Regions from separate parts of the Paenibacillus swuensis genome, predicted to be linked through region 3. Evidence: riboswitches for the same ligand, from Rfam matches in the RefSeq annotation. Region 3 holds a riboswitch; each other region holds the start of a gene.
What was found. Region 3 has a riboswitch for cyclic di-GMP ahead of SY83_RS00930 (PilZ domain-containing protein). Riboswitches for the same ligand answer to the same signal wherever they lie in the genome.
Positions count from the first base shown of each region.

Region 1: linked by a shared signal. The riboswitch ahead of SY83_RS11005 (IPT/TIG domain-containing protein) and the one ahead of SY83_RS00930 (PilZ domain-containing protein) in region 3 are both predicted to bind cyclic di-GMP.
Region 2: linked by a shared signal. The riboswitch ahead of SY83_RS05125 (transglutaminase-like domain-containing protein) and the one ahead of SY83_RS00930 (PilZ domain-containing protein) in region 3 are both predicted to bind cyclic di-GMP.

Region 1 is NZ_CP011388.1:2,505,596-2,512,506, reverse strand. It holds gene SY83_RS11005 (IPT/TIG domain-containing protein) at 1-1,872, opposite strand, end outside; cyclic di-GMP riboswitch class I at 1,946-2,048, opposite strand; gene SY83_RS11000 (hypothetical protein) at 2,103-2,426, opposite strand; gene fliS (flagellar export chaperone FliS) at 2,431-2,829, opposite strand; gene fliD (flagellar filament capping protein FliD) at 2,855-4,339, opposite strand; gene SY83_RS10985 (flagellar protein FlaG) at 4,377-4,778, opposite strand; gene fliB (flagellin lysine-N-methylase) at 4,866-6,101, opposite strand; gene SY83_RS10975 (flagellin N-terminal helical domain-containing protein) at 6,184-6,911, opposite strand, start outside.
Region 2 is NZ_CP011388.1:1,227,268-1,234,178, reverse strand. It holds gene SY83_RS05145 (GerAB/ArcD/ProY family transporter) at 1-20, shown strand, start outside; gene nagZ (beta-N-acetylhexosaminidase) at 44-1,336, shown strand; gene SY83_RS05135 (collagen binding domain-containing protein) at 1,532-3,271, shown strand; gene SY83_RS05130 (class D sortase) at 3,338-4,024, shown strand; cyclic di-GMP riboswitch class I at 4,082-4,174, shown strand; gene SY83_RS05125 (transglutaminase-like domain-containing protein) at 4,189-4,989, shown strand; gene SY83_RS05120 (helix-turn-helix domain-containing protein) at 5,162-6,911, shown strand, end outside.
Region 3 is NZ_CP011388.1:160,304-167,214, reverse strand. It holds gene SY83_RS00955 (ATP-binding protein) at 1-58, shown strand, start outside; gene SY83_RS00950 (cytochrome ubiquinol oxidase subunit I) at 142-1,503, shown strand; gene SY83_RS00945 (cytochrome d ubiquinol oxidase subunit II) at 1,496-2,524, shown strand; gene SY83_RS00940 (DUF2252 domain-containing protein) at 2,601-3,941, opposite strand; gene SY83_RS00935 (GNAT family N-acetyltransferase) at 4,018-4,524, opposite strand; cyclic di-GMP riboswitch class I at 4,708-4,802, shown strand; gene SY83_RS00930 (PilZ domain-containing protein) at 4,903-5,595, shown strand; gene SY83_RS00925 (DNA-3-methyladenine glycosylase) at 5,667-6,323, opposite strand; gene SY83_RS00920 (O-antigen ligase family protein) at 6,314-6,911, shown strand, end outside.

The DNA.
Region 1 (6,911 bases), 2.3 Mb from region 3:
GGTATTAGGCGTAATTCTGGTGATTTGAGGTGCAGGTGCTGCCGGAAGCGGTTCATACGTATACCCGCCCACAAGTACCGCTCTTCTACCGTCGGTGTTCTCTACGGTAATATCGACTAATCCGGCAGTTGTAGCCGCAGGTGCTGTTACTCTGATTTTAGTCTCAGAGAAGAACGTCCCCACCGATACAGCCGTGGTGCCGAAATATACTTTAGTTGAAGGAACGAATTTCTTACCGTCAATGACTACGTAATCTCCGCCGCTTACCAATCCTTTGTTAGGTGAAACAGCTGTAATTTCAAGCTTCTCAATTATTTCTTCTTCATAGGTATATCCATTGGCTACAACTACTTTGCTACCGTCAGGGTTCTCAACAGTAACATTGACCGGACCTGCTGCAGCAGCTTGAGGAGCAGTAACTTTAATTACACTCGGATGTACCAGGACAATAGCTGCAGATTTATCACCTAGCGTGACTTTGGCCCCAGGCATAAAATACTTACCGTTAATTGCAACAAGGTTTTCGCCTTTGAAAGGCCCGGTTGCCGGGTCAATGGAAGTCACCACCGGCGTTGCTTTGTATTTGTAATTACTTAGTGCAATTTGGTTATCAGGATTAGTTAATTTTATTTCTACTGAACCTTGTGCACCTTGAGGCACGACAACTTTCACCTCGGTTGAGCTGACGAATTGCTCGCTCGTTGCACGCGTTCCACCGAAGGTTACGGTCGCACCTTGACGGAAATTAGTACCATTCAATGTAATTGTATTGCCGCCTTCCGGTGCGCCTTCATTAGCTTCTACAGAGGTAATTACCGGTGCCGGGAACTTAACACTCAGTTGAACCGCAGGTAGAAATTTCATCCGCTTTGCGCCGGCATAGTCATTATATTCTAATTTAGAAGTTAAATCTGAAGTGTAATAAGTGCCTGCTTTATTCTTATCTTTAGGTCTAATCTTGTATTTGAACGTTAGAAGGCTGTTTTTCAATTCAAGGAAGTTCCACTGCAATTGATTTCCGACTACAGTAGGCTGAGGTATATTATCTTTGTAAGAGTCAGGAACAATCTCGAATTCAGGTGCGACGAGATCCGAAACGACAATGTTGTAGGCACTTGCCATACCGATCTCACGAACAATCGCTTTGTAGATATCGGACAATCCTACAGATCCAAGTACGAAATGATGATGTGAAGATGTTGTCGCCATTTCTTTCAATAGGATGTTCGGACCGCTGGTAGTCGGATCCGCATTAGTGTCTAGCAATGCAATCGTATAAAATACAATACCCGCTTCTTTTGCCAACAACGCTTTATCTTTGGCATACTGGTATGGATTGACCGTAGGAACAGTCGCATCTCCATCTGTCATAAGAACGATAACAGGCTGAGCTTCGGGTCTATGGTTTGCAAGCATTTCCATGGCTTTATCAATGGAATCACCCGTTGCTGTAGATCCGTTCGCTGCGAGTCCGTTGATGTAGCTTTTCAATTGTACAGCATCTGTTGTCAGTGGTAGAGCCTTAGTGTCTGAGCTGAAATCAACTATACCGACTTGGTGCTTTGTTAAATCTACAAGATCAACAAATTCTTTCGCTGATTTAATTGCGTCGCTCATCTTCTGACCTCTCATACTACCGGAGCGGTCGATGATAAGAATAACATCACTAGGCATAATGACATTAACAGGTGGAGTACCTTGTATCTGTAATGTAACTTCAGCTTCACCCTCAGTTGTAATTTGAGTGGGATTCACTGACTTGTTCACATTGACATAATCCGCTGCCGCTTCGGTCTGTTGAGAGAAGCTCAGTGTGGACAGTACGAAAAGAAAGCATAAAAACACGTTAAACCACTTGCCTGTTGTTCTCATCGAAACTCCTCCTATTAAATAATAAAATGGAGCCATTAGACATTGCTAATGCTCCATTTTTAGATAATGAAAGATTTGCAACCTGGCGATCTGATAGCAGTTGTTACTATATACCTACTACGGAAGACCCAATGGCTTTGCGTCCTTGCATTTCTGCAAGTTTGCCAGTATTTAGTTTAGGAAATTATACCCAGTACAATATTATAACCCCATTACAAGTCTGTCAATATTTATTTTTTTGTGTCGAATAACAGACTATCGTAAAGAATTGTACTCTCATAAGCAGACTTTTGTTTTCTGGCTGTGCTTGTTTTGTGCATTCCCAGTTCAGCAGATATTTTGAACTCGTTCATACGACCCAGAATGATCTCATCGTACGCCAGCAACTTGCTCAGTTGGTCTCTCATTTCTTGTAACTGAGCTTGATTGACCGTTCCGTTCTTTAACAGGTCGATGTGTTCTTCACGTTGTTGAACGAAGGCCACAATGTCTTCCTCGGTTGAGTGCTCAATCTGATGAACCAATGCCATCGTCATGGTTTCGAGTTGTTCCATCCAACTATACATAATGGTTAGAGGGTTTCATGCTTCCTGCCAGCCTTGAAGCTTCTGCCCATGTCTCCCTTAACTCTTCAATGTAGCCTAACGCTTCAGTAATCAAGATGAGGTCTTTCTTAACATTCCCTTGAACAAGCAGATGAATAATGTATTCATACATAACCAATAAGTCCTTGGACACCGGCTGTTTCATATCCAATGATGAAATAAACTCATAGATTATGGCCTGAGCTTTACACAAGTTGGTATTTGCTAGTTCATAGTTATTAGATTCAATGCCTTCAATCCCCAGTTTACAGAAACGTATTGCTCCATCATATAGCATGAGTAAAAGCTGATTTGGAGTCGATGTTAAAGTAGTATTCTGCGTATATGTGTTTCTCATTTGTTGGCTTAACACGAGACTCTCCTCCTCAAATCACGAATCATCCAAGTGCATTTGCTAAGTAAGCGGATTGCGATTGGTATTTGTTCATTGCTTGCTCCATGGCATTGAATTTCTTATAGTAATTATTCTCCAGGTCACTCAACTTAGAATCCTTCTGAATCATCTGGTCCGTAAGTTGCTTGAGATCTTTACCGATCATGCTCTCTGAACTGAATGGCTGCGTCAATGAGCTCGTGAAAGCAGACGTACCCGCTTTAGAAGAGATCGCGTTCAACGAAATTTGAATATCATCCCGCATTCTTTCAAACAGACCTTTGGAACTTACGGAACCGCTTTGTTGCGTGAAGAAACTCATCACCTTTGTTGGGTTGTCCTCCAGCATTTCCCTCAATTTGTTCTCATCTTTTAAGTACAGTTTGCCGTTCTCAAAATATTTGCCTGTTTCAATGCCAAGCATACCTAATGTGACGGTCTCTGCGCCAATGGTGACAGGTTTGTTCGTACTCGCCCTAACATCATTAATCGTCTTAGTTAGCAGCGCCTCATTCCGGAGAAGTCCGCTCTTCGCTTTGGATTCCCATCTTGTGACTTCATCTTCCTTCATGTCGTCTCTCTGCTCTTTCGTAAGAGGCAATACATTCCTATTCCGTTCTTCTTTCACCTTGTCGCTCATTGTCGATAGCAAGTCATTATAATCGTTAATGAATGACTTAATGGTATTAACGATGGCATCCACGTCTTTGGACACTTTGATTTCCGTCGGGTCTGCAACAGTCTTGGCTTTAAGCGTGACCTCTACTCCATTAATAGAGAAGATATTACTGGAACGTGTTGTCGCAATGCCGTTAATTTCAAGTTGGGCATCATCTCCGAGAGTTACATTTGTCATGTTGAACGAAGAAGTTAATAATGCGCCGCTCAGCGTTACTTCACCAGTCCCGTTGATTTTTCCTGTTTCTTTGGATGTGATGGACAGTTTACCTGTGGCGGTGTCATAAAATGCAGAGGCTTTCGCTGCAGCATTCGTATTTATCTTCGACAGTAGTGAATTGATTGTATCTGTCGCCTTGTCAATTGTAATTGGCGCACCATTAACGGTGATGGAACCTGAGAAATCAGCCATCTTCCCGTTGTCAATTAAGTTCTGCAGCGTTGCCGTTGTGGACGCGGTAGGATCTATACCTGCACCATTGGATACTACAGAACCGCTCTTCGCCAATTCATTGACTCGAATGGTTAACGAGCCTTCAACGGCTGATTTCGTACTTGCCGCTGTAAGTGCAGCCGTTTCACCCGTTACTGTCGCTTTCTTCGTGTCGATGGAGCTGTTCAAGCTGTAGTTAAACAGTTTATTGTTACGAAAATCGACAAGCTTTGAATTCATCTGTCTATATTCTTCGCGTTGCCATTCCAGTACTTGTTTCTTCTGACCTAACCGATCAATTGGCACTCGATGTGCTTTCATTAAATCCTTAACAATGGAATCAATATCCATGCCTGAAGACATTCCGGTGATTCTCATAACATCTCCTCCTTGTTGTGCTTATATATTCTTGAATTTATCTCTTCTCATCTATAACTAATCCTGCAGATTCAAGCAGATACACTAATCGGTCTAACGCTTTCTCAGGAGGTAGCTCTCGAATGACTTCGCCGGTGTCTCTGTTAAGAATTTTCACCATAATTTGATTGGTCTTGTCATGAACAGAATATTCAGCTGTTAAGTAAGGCCCTTCAATGGCCTTAATGGCTCTGTCTATCGCTTGAATAAAGTTCTTCTCTCCAATTGAGATACTCTTTCCCTGAATTTCGGCAACTTCCACTTCACGGGTAGAATTAAATAAATCTAATTCCACGCTTCCTTGCTTTCTCGAGGGTTGCTCTGTATGACGAATCGTTACGGGATTAACAGAAACACCGTTTAGTGGTGTCAGCGCGCCTGAATTAATGTTAGTGACCAATGAAATCTCCCTCTCCCTAATAGAATCTTATATAAATAATATCGGTATTATTTTTTGTAAAATGTACATGTAAATCTTTTAAATTAGTTAGTTTTTTATTAAAATCATAAGTTGGGACATCTGTGTATAGCCCACACTATGAACAATTTTCATTAGGGATGTCAATGACGATTGGCTGTGTTCAAAATTCCTAGAGAACGATTGGAAGAGTTTAATAACCAATTCTTCATCAAGCCTCTTATGATATCCGGACATGCCAATCAAGTTCATCTTAATTAGAGAATAATGAATGATCATCATTAGATAACTATCATACAAGTCCTTCTCATTAAACGGAAACAGCTTGCTAAACACGAAGTTTACTAGGTAGTTCTCATAGATATACTCTCTCTCATTAAAAAAGGGTACATAGTAATCATTATACGCTGATTCATATTTAACTGTTATTTGATCGAGATCAAACGCAGCATCCATGCCGATGCCTGCTTTAAATTCTGTAAAGCATTGTTCATAGCGTGCGCTCTTGTTCTGAATTAAAATCTCAGTCAACAGTCTTAAAAACTCAACCTGAATGGAAGAGACCGTTGGAATTTCCGATAAGGTTTCACGCAAGTCACCAGAATCAATGACATGGGTGTAGTTTGCGATTAATTCATCAATCGTATCAGAACGATTGTCACGAACCAACTCTGAACATTCAAAGAAGAACATGCCCAGCATAATCAACCGATCATTGATACTGTAAGATCTATTCTGAAGTACCTGAATGGCGAAAGTTCGCAATGGCCAGAACAGCGGTGTTAGATTGCCGGAGTCATGGTTGGCAGTTGTATTAATTCCGTTTGCAATCATGTTCTTGTTAAATTGTTCAAATGAATGGATGCCTGCATTAAATTCAAGGTAATTCGGATTTAATAACACACCTCTAGCAATCTCAGGACAGGAAACAACCCCCGAAACTTCCAATGTTCCATCTACAGAGTTCCAGATCTTAGGATATTTACTGCAGACCGTCGATAAGTAACTTTCGCCTAACTGCTTATGAAGTGAGCATAACTTCTCTTCAGTTAACAACGGGCAGAACCCTTGCTCATCCAACTGAATATAGGCATACCGATTATCGTTCGCATCTTTCTTCTGACGCTTAACAGCCTCATCCAACATGGGCCCCAATTCAGCATCTTTAATATTCTTATATTTCTTGTAGGTCGGACGGTCGATATAAATTTTCCAGCCTTGACAGCAAGTATCCTCACATGCCCCTCCGGTACAAGAGAACTGTTCCATATAACTCGCTTCAAGTTTATTCGCTAATTTGTTCATATCAAACCGCTCCTTCGTGGTGTATGGTTATAAAAAAAGAAAGACTCGGGGGTTCCCGAGTCCTTCTCGAAGCAACCTCGTATTAACGAAGCAATTGAAGAACGCCTTGAGGTTGTTGGTTAGCTTGTGCAAGCATGGATTGTGCAGCTTGAGTAAGGATGTTGTTCTTAGTGAAGTTCATCATTTCTTTAGCCATATCTACATCACGGATACGGGATTCAGCTGCTTGAAGGTTCTCAGCCGTAGTATCCAAGTTGTTGATTGTGTGCTCAAGACGGTTTTGGTTAGCTCCAAGGTATGAACGAGCAGCACTTACTGCGTTGATTCGAGTTTCAACGTTTGCCAATGCAGTAACAGCGCCTGCTTGTGTGCCTAAGTTGTAAGCAGTTACCGCAGTATCTACAGCTGCCAAGTTGTTAGTTACAGCAGAAAGAGTAAGTGTTAATGTTTGAGTGGACTCTTGACCGATATGAAGTTGAACGTCTTTGGAACCGTCAAGCAACTTAATTCCGTTGAATTTCGTGTTGTCTTTAACGTTAGTGATTTGTTTAGCAATCTCAGTTACTTCCTCTTGAATACGAGCCAAGTCTTCAGTTGCGCTGTAAGTACCGTTAGCCGCTTGCGTTGCAAGTTCACGTACACGAACTAGCATGTCGGAAACAGTAGCCATTGCACCCTCAGCCGTCTGAATCAAGGAAATACCGTCTTGGGAGTTACGGGAAGCTTGCTCCATACCGCGGATTTGGCCTCTCATTTTCTCGGAGATGGAAAGACCTGCTGCATCATCAGCGGAACGGTTGATGCGGAAAC
Region 2 (6,911 bases), 1.1 Mb from region 3:
ATATCCGCGTACAAGGATAATGGAGAAAGGAGTTCACCAACACATGGAAACCAAATGTAAATGTATCGTATTCCAAATAGCTCTCGCATTCGTGCTCACTTCATGCGGACAGCAGCAAGCGGAACCTGTTCCCCAACCGCCGTCAACTTCTCCGGCTTCGCCAATTCCGCAGAAGCCCCCGACGCCCCAAGCGCCCGAAGATCCACAAACGCCGCAAGCTCCTTCGGTTCCGGAGGTGAAGGATCCTGTTCAGGAGCAACTCGCGGGGATGACCACGGAGCAAAAACTCGGACAGATGGTGCTTGTCGGTTTGAAGGGAGCAACAGCTCAATCGGATGCAGAAGAGATGATGAACAAGTATCATGTGGGCGGATTTATTTTGTACAAGGACAATATCAACAATGCCAAGCAGACATTGGGTTTACTGAATCAGCTCAAGCAGATGAACCGCAATCATGGGGTGCCATTATGGCTCAGCCTGGATCAGGAGGGCGGTTTGGTAAGCCGCATGCCGCGCGAATTCACAGAAACGCCCGCCGCCGCGGATATCAGCCGATACGATGACCCGAACTATACGTATGCGATCCATCAAGCCATCGGTGAAGAAGTAGCTTCGCTTGGCTTCAATATGGACTTCGCGCCGGTGCTCGACATTAACAGTAACCCTGACAATCCGGTCATTGGCCAGCGCTCCTTCGGTACGACTGTAGAGAAAGTGATCCGTCACGGGAGCCAGGCGATGAAAGGCATCAGCTCTAAAGGCGTGGTGCCCGTCATCAAACATTTCCCCGGGCATGGAGATACGTCGGTGGATTCTCATCTTGAACTGCCTGTCGTGAACAAGAGTCTTGAGGAGCTTGAGGCGTTTGAGATCCGGCCTTTCGCGGATGCGATTCAACATCAGGCCGATGTTGTGATGGTGGCACATTTACTGCTGCCTAAGGTGGATTCCAAGGCTCCTGCATCCCTGTCAAAGAAGATGATTACGGGGCTATTAAGGGAGAAGCTTAAGTTTAAGGGCGTCGTCATCACGGACGATATGACCATGGGCGGGATCGTCAAGCATCATGAGATCGGCAAGGCAGCTCTGCAATCCGTGCAGGCAGGGAGCGATATCGTGTTAATCGGTCATGACTATACAATGCAGAAACGGGTGCTTGAGGCGTTGAAGCAGGGGATGCAATCCGGTGTGCTCACGGAACGGATGGTGGACGAGCGGGTGTACCGTATTTTGAAATTAAAACATAAATATGGCTTGGCTGATCAGAAGACGGAACCTGTGAATGTCAGCGAAATCAATCGCAAAATCTCGAAGGTATTAGATTTGCATCCATAATATTAGGTTGAAATGGCTTCACCTGAGATATAGGTGAGGTCATTTTTTGTCTAAATATAAGAACTATTGTAATAATATAGTAGATTTAACTAGTTCTAGATTCTAATCTTCTAAAATATGTTAATATATTGTACAGGCATTTTAGTTAAAGCTGGGGATAAAGTATTGATATGGGAGAAGGAGAGATGTCCGTCAATGATTCTTCGTAAAAAGGTAAGCGCGTTGCTGGTCACGATTATGTTTATGACACTGTTGGTTAACGTTACGGGGTTACTAGGGCAGTCGGGCGCGCAAGCGGCTGAAGTCGGTAGCCAGAAGTTCCTGAGCAAGGATTCCACGAATTATGACGCGGCGACGCAGACGATTTCTTGGGCGATCAAGTATAACTACAATCAGAAGGATGTTCCTGCTGCGGATGCCATTTTGACAGATTTATTTCCAGATACGCAGCAGCTAGTTCCAAATTCTCTTCAAGTGTACCCGATTACGTTTAATTCAGGCGGATTTGAAGTGAAAGGTACAGTACTGGCTTCATCCGAGTACACCGTGACTCCCACAACAGCAGCAGGTCAGACTGGTTTTCATGTGCAATTCCATCAGGATGTTACATCAGCTTTCAAAATAGAGTATAAAACAGCCGCCGTTCAACGCGTGACCGGCACGACGATGGTGATCAACTCGGTGTATTCCAACACGTATAAGGATGTGTCTGGACGCGAGATCGACCAGGTGATTATCAGCAAACGGGCTGGCGCTGTAGATGCCGCGGCTCAAACCGTGGTCTGGACCGTCAAGCTGAACGGGGACAGCAAGATCATGTCCAACGTCTACCTGCAGGATACGTTTACGCAGGGCGGACTTCAGTTCGTGCCGGGATCGCTGACGGTCACTGCAGATGGAGGCGCGCCGGCAGCGTATAATCTGGTACTGCGCGAATCCGTTACACCTGCGGCAACCGACGGTTTCGACCTTACTCTGCAGTCTCCGATTTCGGGCCCGCATACCGTCAGTTACGCGACCTATTTCGATGAAGACTGGTTAAGCGGGCCTGTAGTTCCAGGCAACGTCGAATATGTGAATCAAGCCCGTGTAGACTGGGATGAGAATGGGTCCGCCCCGCTTACAGTCACAGCTGCATTTGATCCGTCAGGGGCGAATGGGAAGCTTACCATCCAGAAAGTCGATGAAGCCGACCCTTCGTTGTTGCTCAGCGGAGCGAGTTTCGAGCTTTACCGCGTATCTGACGCGGAACGGACTCTGGTGAATACACTGACCACGGATTCGGTCGGGAAGGCTGTATTTAAGAAGCTGATTACCGGCGCCTATGTACTCATTGAGAAAACAGCGCCGGCCGGCTACAAGTTAGATCCGACGGAGCATCTCTTTACTATTGATGTATCCGCTACGACATGTTATTGCAAAACGATAACAAATGCTAAATTGCCGCCGACGGATCCACCGCCGACAGATCCACCGCCGACAGATCCACCGCCGACGAATCCGCCGCCAACAGATCCACCGCCGACGAATCCGCCGCCAACAGATCCACCACCGACGAATCCGCCGCCAACGGATCCGCCGACGACAAACCCACCGCCGACGAATCCGCCAACGGATCCGCCAACGACGGTGCCACCAACTACGATACCACCGACGACGGTACCGCCGATCGAATTAACGCCGGTACCGGATGTGACGCCAACCGGAAACATAGAGGTACCTACGGAACCGGTCCGTGTTGATCCTCCGGAGGATGTAGACATCATTGAAACAGATGTAGACGTTCCTTTGGGAACGGCCGTTCCCGATGAAACGATTGCACCGATGCTTCCTAAGACCGGCGAAGCCAGTCCATGGAAGACGCAAGCTCTCGGTGTAGCCGTGATCCTGTTGGGCTTCGCAGTACTTAGACGGAAAGTTCTCGTCAAGCGCTAAAGAACATGACCATTGGAAGCGAGACCTTACGAGGCTCGCTTCCATTTTGTATGAAGGGAGTTAATTATGTTGAGACAGAAATTACTTGCGGCATTCATCATTCTGACGGGATTTATGATCTTGCTCTATCCCGCTGTTAAAGACCGGTACGAGACGTATCAACAGAATCGGATCTTGGAACAATGGCAACAGAACATGCAACAGATCGCTCTGGAGACGACGGTAGAAGATATTGTGGAGCAGGCCGATCTTCCACCGGACGACAGTGATTCTGCCGCAACGAAGCCAATGACAGCGCAGCCTGCCCCGTCACAGAAAAAACCGCCCGCGGCTGAAGTAAAGTTAAAGAACGTCGAGGGCGTCTTGATCATCAACAAAATTGATCTGAACTTGCCAATCCTGACCAACGCTACGAAACAAAACTTGTCACGGTCAGTCGCCAGCATTGCCAACACCGGTAAAGCCGGCCAAATCGGCAATTACGCCATTGCAGGTCATCGTAACCGTACATACGGAAAGAATTTTAACCGGTTAGGCGAGATGAAGATCGGTGATGTAGTTGAAGTCGACACGGGAAAAGAGAAATTTCGATATAAACTGACAAGCAAGGAGATTGTGCTTCCCGAAGAGGTTGGGGTGCTGAAAGGAAAGGAGAATTTACGCGAAATTACGCTGGTTACGTGCCATCCTATGAAAAATCCGACCCATAGACTCATTCTGAAAGGACAAATAATTCCAAATCATAGGTCGTAAGTCTATATACAAGCTGTCGATCCTATAGTACATTTAGATTAATAAATAAGGTGCTTTCACCGATAAAGGCAAATTTAGCGAAAGCTAAAGACGCAAAACTAAAGGGTCTTCCTTAGTAGAATTCTACTAAAAAGACAGCCAGTTACCGAAGGGGGAGTTTTTTTGTGTCTAAATGGGTATGGAGATCGATGTTTGTTATAGTTTTGGGTCTTTTGGCTCCCTTCGGTTCCGTGGCGGCCGCGTCGTCCATGACACTATTCGACAGCGAAGCTTTGACTAAAGGTGTGTTAAGGGTAAACTATGAACAATCTCCGGATCGGGAAACGATCATCCGTGTTACGAAGGGGAAAGTCAGCTACGACTACAGAATGAGCCCGGGAGCCCAATATCCGCTGCAGTTAGGGGACGGGGTATATAAGGTGCTGATCGCGCAATCGGTAAGCGATACTAAATATAAAGTTATTACCCAAGAAGAGCTCACACTGAAGCAGGGGGTCGGTAACGACGTATTCCTGCAATCCATCTCCTTGATCAACTGGTCGAATAGCACGTCAGCTGTGATTAAAGCACGTGAATTGACCTTACGCGCCGAAACCGATCAAGCTAAACTAAAAGCCATATACACATATATCACCAAAAATATAAAGTATGACACACTTGAAGCGAAAACCGTTTCCTCGAAATACACGCCGGAGGTAGATGAGATTTATAAATCCTCCAAGGGGATCTGCTACGATTTCGCGACCTTGTTCGCGGCTATGGCCCGAAGCGCGGGGCTTCCCACCAAGGTCGTGAAAGGGTACCATGCCGATGCCCCTGCCACGTACCATGCTTGGAACGAAGTATATATTGATAACAAGTGGCAGACGGTGGACACCACTTACGATGCGGCCTATGTACAACACGGCAAGACACCAACGCTGTTCAAGGCGGCTTCCCAATATAAGACGGTTAAATTTTATTAAAGCGGACGCCATGTGTAGGACCATCCTGTTGTTGTTAGCTGCGACGACAACGGATGGTCTTTTTTTTACCCATATGGCAAAGGATTACGTAAAATTCATAGTGGAGACCATCCAATTTCTGTGAGATACTAAATCCAGGGAACTATGTAAACGCTTTAATGGAGGTAATCACATGCGTATGCTGCAGGCCTATAAGTCCAAGAAGTATCTTCTGCGAATGCTGTTGTCTCTGACGCTGCTGATGTTCGCGGTGCTGCTCACCTCTTCTCTGGCACAACAATACAATGCCGAGCGAAGCGCCATCACCATGCAGCAGGAAGCCAACCGGAAGGTCATGACTCAAGTCAACAATAACATTTCCTATATGAAAGAAATCATTAGTAACTTCGCGGTCAACCTCTATGCCGAGAAACGAATTGTAGCCTTGATGACGATGCGGCAGCCTGACCCCATGACCGTCATCCAAGCGGTAAATGATCTCCATCAGAGCTACACCCTCTCCTCCTTTCTTCACTCCATTATGGTGTACAACGGTTACGCGAACGAGACCTACGCGGTCGGCGACCTTGGACTGTCCAAGCCGGATCATGCGATGTCCGAAGAGCTTGTTCGCTTGCTGAAGCGGAAGGAAAAGCTGCCGAGAATGGAGCTGCTTCCTATGAATTTCAGCGGTAGGGAACGTTCCGTGGACTTCTTCTCGCTCGTCATATACGAAACCTACTATCCTGACAATGCCACCCGCGAGAGCGCGCTGGTCCTCAATATCAAGCCCGAGTGGCTGATTGAGAATATGCGGTCGATCAACGATTTTGCCCATCCCGAAAGGTCAGGTATTTTTATCGTCGATGAAGCAGGCAACGTTATCTTATCCGGCCAGGGAGATCATCTGCTCTCCAATCTGGATGCATTGAAGCAGGTGCTGCATAAGCGCAATTCGATAGTTCCCGAGCAATTCGGTTATTTCACCAACCCCTTGGGCGGCGAAGACGATTTCCTCATCACGTTCATGAACACCGAGGTGTCCTCTTGGAAAGTGGTCACGGTTCAACCCTATGAAGATGTGCTGGGACCGATTCAACAGATGAAAACGACCTCACACTTGTTAAGCGCGGCCTTTCTCCTGTTATCGGTGATCGTCTCCATTCTCATGGCGCATAAGCTCTATAAACCCATCGAGAGGATGATTGCGCAGATGGGGATCGACCCCGCCGAGGAGCGGGAAGAGAGAGCGGGCAGCCGGGATGAGCTGTCGCATGCGGCCAACAGGTACAGCCAGATGGTTCAGAAGCTGTATCACGTATCGAATGAACAAGATAAGCAGAAGACGATTGTGAAGAATTATCATCTTCGTACCCTGATCGCCAGCAGTCCGGCCTTCACCCCGGGGCAATTCGCCGAAAGTATCGCGCATAACCAGTTGAATATAGAACCAAAGGGACCTTACCGGCTCGTTATTATGAAGATCGACGGCTATCACAGCTTTATGCGGAATGTGAGTTATAATCAGCGGTTGCTGTACTATTTTGCCATTAACAATATTGCCGAAGATATGATGCGAACGAGTCCGTTCCGGTGCGAAATCGCGGATATGCGCAGTGATCATGTGGTCATGCTGATAAGCGGGGAAAGCCTGAACGGGCAAGAGACCGCGCCGCTGATCCCTGTTCTCCAACGTATTCAAGAGGTGATTAACGGATACTACAAGCTGTCTTTGTCCATGACGGTTAGCGATCTGATCGGGGAGTACGAGGACATTTCGGAGGGGTACGGCCGGGCAATCCAATATTCAATGTACAAAATGCTGTTCGGCAGCAACGCCATTCTCACACCGGAGCGGGTCAGATCCAACATGGAGCAGTACGAATACACCTTCCCCGAGGATCTGGAGAAGAAGATGATTGAGAGTATCCGGACCAACGATC
Region 3 (6,911 bases):
TACCGAAACCATTATTGAACTTCCATTATTGCTGGAAACCGATAATTTGGAAAAATGATGCATATTATCTTCCCTTTTCGCTCATATTACGATGGAAAACATTGTATGTTCCATTATCGTAATTGAAGGGAAGCGTTTAGCATGGACAACGTAGTTCTGGCACGCGCTTTGTTCGGATCCTCAATGGCGTTTCATATTATTTTTGCGACGCTGGGAGTCGGGATTCCGTTCATGGTTGTTTTTGCGGAAATACTCTATCACACAAAGAAGAATAAGCATTACGCGATCTTGGCCAAACGATGGACGAAAGGCTTCGCCATTATTTTAGGTGTAGCCATTCCGTCGGGAACGATTGTGGGCGTAATGCTTTCTTTGTTGTTTCCGGGTTTTATGGAGATTGTCGGCAAAGTGATTGCCGTTCCGTTTCAGGTTGAAATATGGGCCTTTATGCTGGAAGCACTATTTATGTCTATCTATATCTATGCCGCGGATCGGCTGACTCCGACCTTACGGATTATCAGCGTCTTTTTCGTTGCCCTCGGCGCGAGCGCGTCGGCGGTACTCATTACGGATGCTCATGCATGGATGAATACCCCCCGAGGGTTTGACTTGGTCAACGGAGAAGTGACGAACGTCGATCCCATTGCGGCGATCTTCAGCCCCAGCTTGTACTCCACCGCTCTCCATGTGCTGTCCTCCGCTTATATGACTGGCGCATTTGTTATTGTGTCCCTGGCGGCATACAAGTTGTTGAAGAGAGGATCCACCAAGGAAGAGAGAGCTTACCATCATCGCAGCTTAATGCTGGCATTGGTGGTGGGAGGCACCTTGTCCTTATTTACGGCCATCAACGGTCACGCTACGGCACAGATGCTGCATAAGTATCAGCCTGAGAAGCTCGCGGCGGCCGAAGGCCTCTTCGAGACAACGAGCCACGCGCCGCTTGCGGTCTTCGGGGTGGCGAATCCGGAAACCGGGGAGGTCGAGGGAGGCATTGAAATTCCCTGGGCGCTCAGCTTTCTTGCCGGTAACAGTTTTGATACGGTCGTGAAGGGACTGAACGAATATCCTCAGGAGCTCTGGCCGCCGCTATATATCCACACCCTGTTTAACATCATGGTGGTCATCGGAGGGTTTCTGATCGTTCTAGCTTTCGGTGTACTAGCCTGGCGGTATGTTCTGAAGAAGTCACTGCCGCGTTGGATGCTCTGGGTTCTGGTCAGCAGCGGCGCTTTATCCATGATCGGGATCGAAACCGGTTGGATTTTCAGTTGTACCGGCCGACAGCCATGGACGATCTATCACATGCAGTTAACGAAGGATGCGGCAACGAAATCCGATAATTTGCCCACTTTGTTCTTCATGTTCATCGGGATCTATGTGGTACTGCTGTTTCTTACCGCCTTCGTGCTTCGATTTTACTTCAAGCGTCATCCGGTGTCCAAAGACCTTACGCCGGATACGCCGATTCTGGAGGATGAAGGGGTGAACACGAATGGCTGAGTCTACGATAGCGATTCTGCTGGTATGGGTTATCGTGTTTGTTTATTCCATCCTCGGTTCGGTGGACTTCGGGGCGGGCTTTTGGGGCATGCTGTTTGGGAACCGCGAGGGGAGTAACGCAGGGGCTCTGGCAAACCGATTTCTGTCCCCGACCTGGGAAGTAACGAATACGTTTCTGGTCATGGTGGTGATCGCGCTGGTCGGCTTCTTTCCCACCGCGATCGCCATGTTGGGAACCGCCTTACTGGTGCCCGTCTCCCTGGTGTTGTTGCTATTGCTGATTCGCAGCACGTTTATGGTTTACGCATACTCCTCGCGTAAATACGGCAAAGAACTGAACATTGTCTCCGGTGTTACCGGTTTGCTCATTCCGGGGTTGCTCCTGAGTATTCTGCCGATTTCCCTCGGTGGATTTATTGATATAAACCCCGAAGGTGTTCCGGAGCTTCATTTCGGTCGTTTGCTAGGCTCCGTAACCCTGTGGGCTCATTTGGGCTTCGGACTGACAACGGAACTGTTTCTAGCCTCCCTGTTTCTTTCAGACTATTCAAGCGAGTCCGGAGATCGCAGCGCGTATTTACTGTATCGGAAAGCCGCATTGTGGCTGGGACCCTTCACCCTGTTCTTCGCGGTGATTACAACGTTCACGTTCGTTCCCGAGGCGCAATGGATCAGGGATGGTATTGAAGAGAATTTCTTGTGGTTCATCTTCTCGGTGCTCGCGTTCATATTTGGCTACAGCGCTTTGCTCTGGAGGCAAGGGGACGGGACCCCGGGGGTTCCGCGAGTGGCCTTCACCGCGATTATCATTCAGTACGCGTTCGCCAGCATTGGTTACGGACTTTCGCATATGCCCTTCATTATTCAGCCTTACCTGACCGTGGAGGAAGGATTTACGGATCCTGCCACATTCCGAGCGCTACTAATAGCTTACATCGTGGGCTTACTGATTCTGGGTCCGGCGTTTTACCTGTTCTGGAAGCTCTTTCTGAAGGATAAGCGTTATCTGCGTCAAGAATGAATCAACAATGAATCAACAATGAAGAAAGGCCGTCCCGTCAGGGGCGGCCTTCGCAGTTTTGGCTAACAGATCGCGTTCAGGTTGGATCAGAAGTCGCTGTCCATTTGCAGAATATCTCATAATCGCTGTGCACCTGCTTTGCATAAGTAAGCGCGGCGAATGAAAGCTGACTGACGAATGCTTCATCATCCTTACCGATTGCACGGACAATTTCTTCCTCGCTATGGTAAGGCATCAGGGTATGCTCCGTATCCCGATCCGCGCGGGCATGCATCTTTGCCGTAATTTGGCCCATTGTCTTTACCATGGTCGTCAAATCATCCATCGTCTCAATCGCCTCGAGCTTTACCCGTTTCTTATAAGGCGACCGTTCCCGGACATAATAATGATCGCCGCCAAGTGTGAAATGGCCAAGAAAAGGATCGGCTTTATGATGCATGGCCCGCTGGGTCATGATGACACGTTTGCCTTGATGAGGGAAGAGTGTCCAGAACTGATCGTTGTGCGGCAGGAAGTAAGCCGGAACAGGGGCGCGCACTTCCTTCGCCTCCAGCACGAGGTCGTCCAGCGCTCCGTGTTCACGTCCGCCCTCAATCAGCATATAGTAGCGATCGAGGCCGATTGAAGCGGTTCCCGAAGCATGCTTCACGACAACATCCTTGATGCCGTAGAAGCCTTCCTCTTTTTTCAACTGTGCATCTAAAGAAGAATAATATTCCGTCCATGCGGAGGTTAACAAAGCCCGCTGGTCCTCTCCCACCGACTCCAGCTCGGATGTGCTCTTGAAGCGGCGGTGATTGTCGGCAACATCCGTAACCCCGTCCAGCAGGTGGGTAACGCTGCGCTTATTCAACTTCTTCAACAGCTTACGGATAACGCCCGTTGTCTCATCTTCCGTGTAGCGAATGCGAGTAGGATCTTCTTTGCCCTCGGCAAAGCGTCGAATCTGCTTATAATAAGACTTGAGATACGTTTCGACGGCTTCCCGGCAATCCTCGGGATCAAACCCCCGCAGCTCCGCAACCAGCACAATACTGACGGACATACGCAACACGTCATACAGATAGGAACCGAGGTATCCTTCGTCAAAATCATTGACGTCATAAACAATTTCGCGGTCTTCGTCCAGGAAAGCGCCAAAATTCTCAAAGTGGAGATCCCCCTGAATCCAGGTCGGCCGGTCGTCCGGAGTATGAAAGGTGAAGGGAATCCGCGTCACGTCAAAATAAAACAAATAAGCGCTTCCGCGAAAGAAACGGAAGACGCTTTCGGTCATTTTGGCGTATTTCTCCCGGCGTTTATCCGGTGACAGCTTCATGATTTCTTGATCGAATTCGTTCAATACCGTTGTAATCGTATGTGTACGTAGAAGGTGATGTGTAGTTTTGATGCGCTCCGGTGAATACAAACTTTTCAAAGGTACAACACTCCTCGGAATCAACTAGAATAAGAGTATTTTACCACAACTGGAACAGATCAGCAGAATTGCCCCACTACTTCATATCAACCAGGGGCATGGGATAAGCGAACCGGGGTTGGAAATCCCAGGAGCACAAGGAGAGCTCATAAATACTGCGGTGCTTGCCGGTACCGTAGTAGTCCGCTTCGGTGTTGCGATGCCGAAATCCATGCGCCGAGAGGGCGCGAATCGAAGGGATGTTTCCGTCGCTGACCGTTACTTGTACGGATTGGAGACGTTCGAATTTCCGGAGAGCTTCCAGTCGCGCCTCAATGAAACGCTTGCCGATGCCCTTACCTTGAAATTCCGAGTGCACATTACTAAAAAGAAGCCAGCCCGTTGTATGATACATATCAATGCCGGCGCAACAGAAGCCGATTAATTGTCCTTGATGGGTTGCTTTAAAAATCAGATCGGGAAACAACTCGAAATATTTTTTGAGCTCATGCTGATTCATGCGGTCCGGCAAAGTTAGATCCGCAAGCTGAATCATTTCCTGGAAATCATTTCTCCGCGCTTGGCTGATCGTCACCACTTCCACGGTAAGCCTCCTCTTATGCAAACAAGCTATGTGTTCATAGTAGCATCCGAATGTTAAGGGGATTCTTTGCTTATTTTAATATTTTGTTAAAGCATAGTACATTAGAACTAAATGCGAGCAGCGGTCTATTGCGAAAATTGTCAAAATACGGTATGATATCGTTTAATAACATAGTGCTTAAGTATTCGATAACGGCAAACTTATTGAAAAGTAAGGACGCAAAGCTTAGGGTCTAAGGTTACAACGCGAGTTGTAACGATGGCAGCCTGGCTACCGAAAATCCTTTCCTACAAGCCTAAAGGCTGTGTCTGTTGGAGGATGCGGTCTTTTTTGTTGCCGAAAAATGTACAAATTTGGAGAACAAGGCGGTGTGGAGAGATGTATACGAACAGCAACTTAGCTAAGAAGATGAACTACCAGACGAGTATTGCCGCTTCCGTCTTATTGCAGTGCAAGACCGTTGTGGAGAAAGAAGATTTCGTATCCACCGGGATCCTCACCTATGCCGAAGGGGACGTTATTGAGGTTGAAATCGCGGAATATAAGCTGTTTGATCTCGGGAAACCTGTGAAGTTGACCGTATATTCGAAAGCAGGGATTTATGTGTTTCATACCATGGTTGTAGCTAAAGACCGAGGGGCGATCATGGTGCTGAACCCGCCGGACAACCGGAAGAAATTCAAGGAACAACGTGAAACCACACGTGTACAAGTAGATTGCAAGGGTATCTTGTTAAGGGATCACGCATCGAAAGACAATCCCGACAATGAGCCGATTGCTTTAAGTCTGAAGAATATCAGCTTGAGCGGGATGGGGCTGGCGGTTTACGCTTATGAGCCGATTCCCGTTGGCTCCCAGATGAGTGTCCGAGTGGATATCGGCTTCCCGCTGACCTGCAGAGTCGAAATCATCCGCTGTGAATTTATCGGCCAAGGTCATTATTACGGGGTGCGCATGTTATCTTTAACCTCGGAGCAGACGAGTGCCATCCGTGCCTTTATCGTCAAGACACAGACCGTGACTTATTTCTCGAAGAAGAAAGATGATGCCTCGAAAGCAGCAGAGGAATAGGGAACAGACCGGCCGGCGATTAGCCGGTCTTTCCTGTTTCGGGCGGCGCCGGTTCCCCCAAGCCGCCTCCCTCAACCCTCGACAAAGCGCCAGGGCATAGCCTGGCCTTTGGAGATCCCGATGCGACCGGTTTCCTTCAGGGGAAGGGGTCGCATCCCTGTCGGCGGCGGGAGCAGCTCGAGCTCGCCGCCGCCGAAACCACCGCATACATCGTACCCGTTGTATGCGAGATCCAGGGCAAGCCCCTTCGTGAGCTTGCCCGGACCGTTCAGCAGCTGCGCGTCCCGCACGCCGGGGCGGTTCGCTCGGACGAGCTCCAGCCCCTGGACGACTTCCGCTCCGCGCAGCAGCACGGCGCCGGGCTCGCCTTCGCCCTCGGTCACGATGTTCATGCAATAGTGCATCCCGTACGAGAGGTACACGTACAGATGCCCGGCTTGTCCGAACATCAGGCGGTTCCTCGGCGTCACGCCGCGGTGAGCATGGCTTGCCGGGTCGTCCGCTCCCCGGTACGCTTCCGTCTCCGTAATGCGGACCACGATGTCCTCAAGCCCTGAGAAGCCTCTGCGAATCAGTAGGCAGCCGATGAGATCTTGGGCCACGGTAACCGTATGCCGCTCATAAAATGCGCGTTCCATCTCTAAACCCCCTTTGGAATAGAATTCCCTGCATTTTCCTGATACTATGAAGTGACTAGAAGGAAGCGGGGAACGAAACGATGAAATCATCCTGGTTAGCTCTCTTGATAGGTTTAGTTTGCATGTTATCGGCCTTTCGCCGCGGCCTTTTTTTCGATAAAGATTTCTATACGTTGCAGTGGGTCCTCTTTGGCTTTGCGGCGGTATGCCTCGTTTATGCGATAACCACAAGACTTCTTTGGATCCGAACCTCCGGTTGGGCGCTCCTTCCATTCAGCATGGCCTTATTTTACACCGTGTCAACCTTTATGAATCCGGCATCGGTCGGAGGCACCATCCACGAAGCTTTAAGATGGACAGCCTATGGCTGCTTTCTGTGGTTATGTGTTCTTTATATTCAGCATCGGTCACATCATAGAGCGGTGTTAAATCACATTTTGACCGCATCCGGCTTATTTATTTTGGCCGGCGCATGGTCAGGGTTTTACGGACTATTGGACTATCCCGAGATTGTACAGCACGCCTCCGACGAGCGATTATCCGCTTTAGGCTTAAGGTTATCCGGTTATTTTCAATATGCGAATATGTTCGGGGCGGTGATGGGGGCCTATCTGTTGTATACAATGGGAGGTATTGTCAGTCCATCCTCCGGTCAAGCGCGGTCCACAACCTACTTGC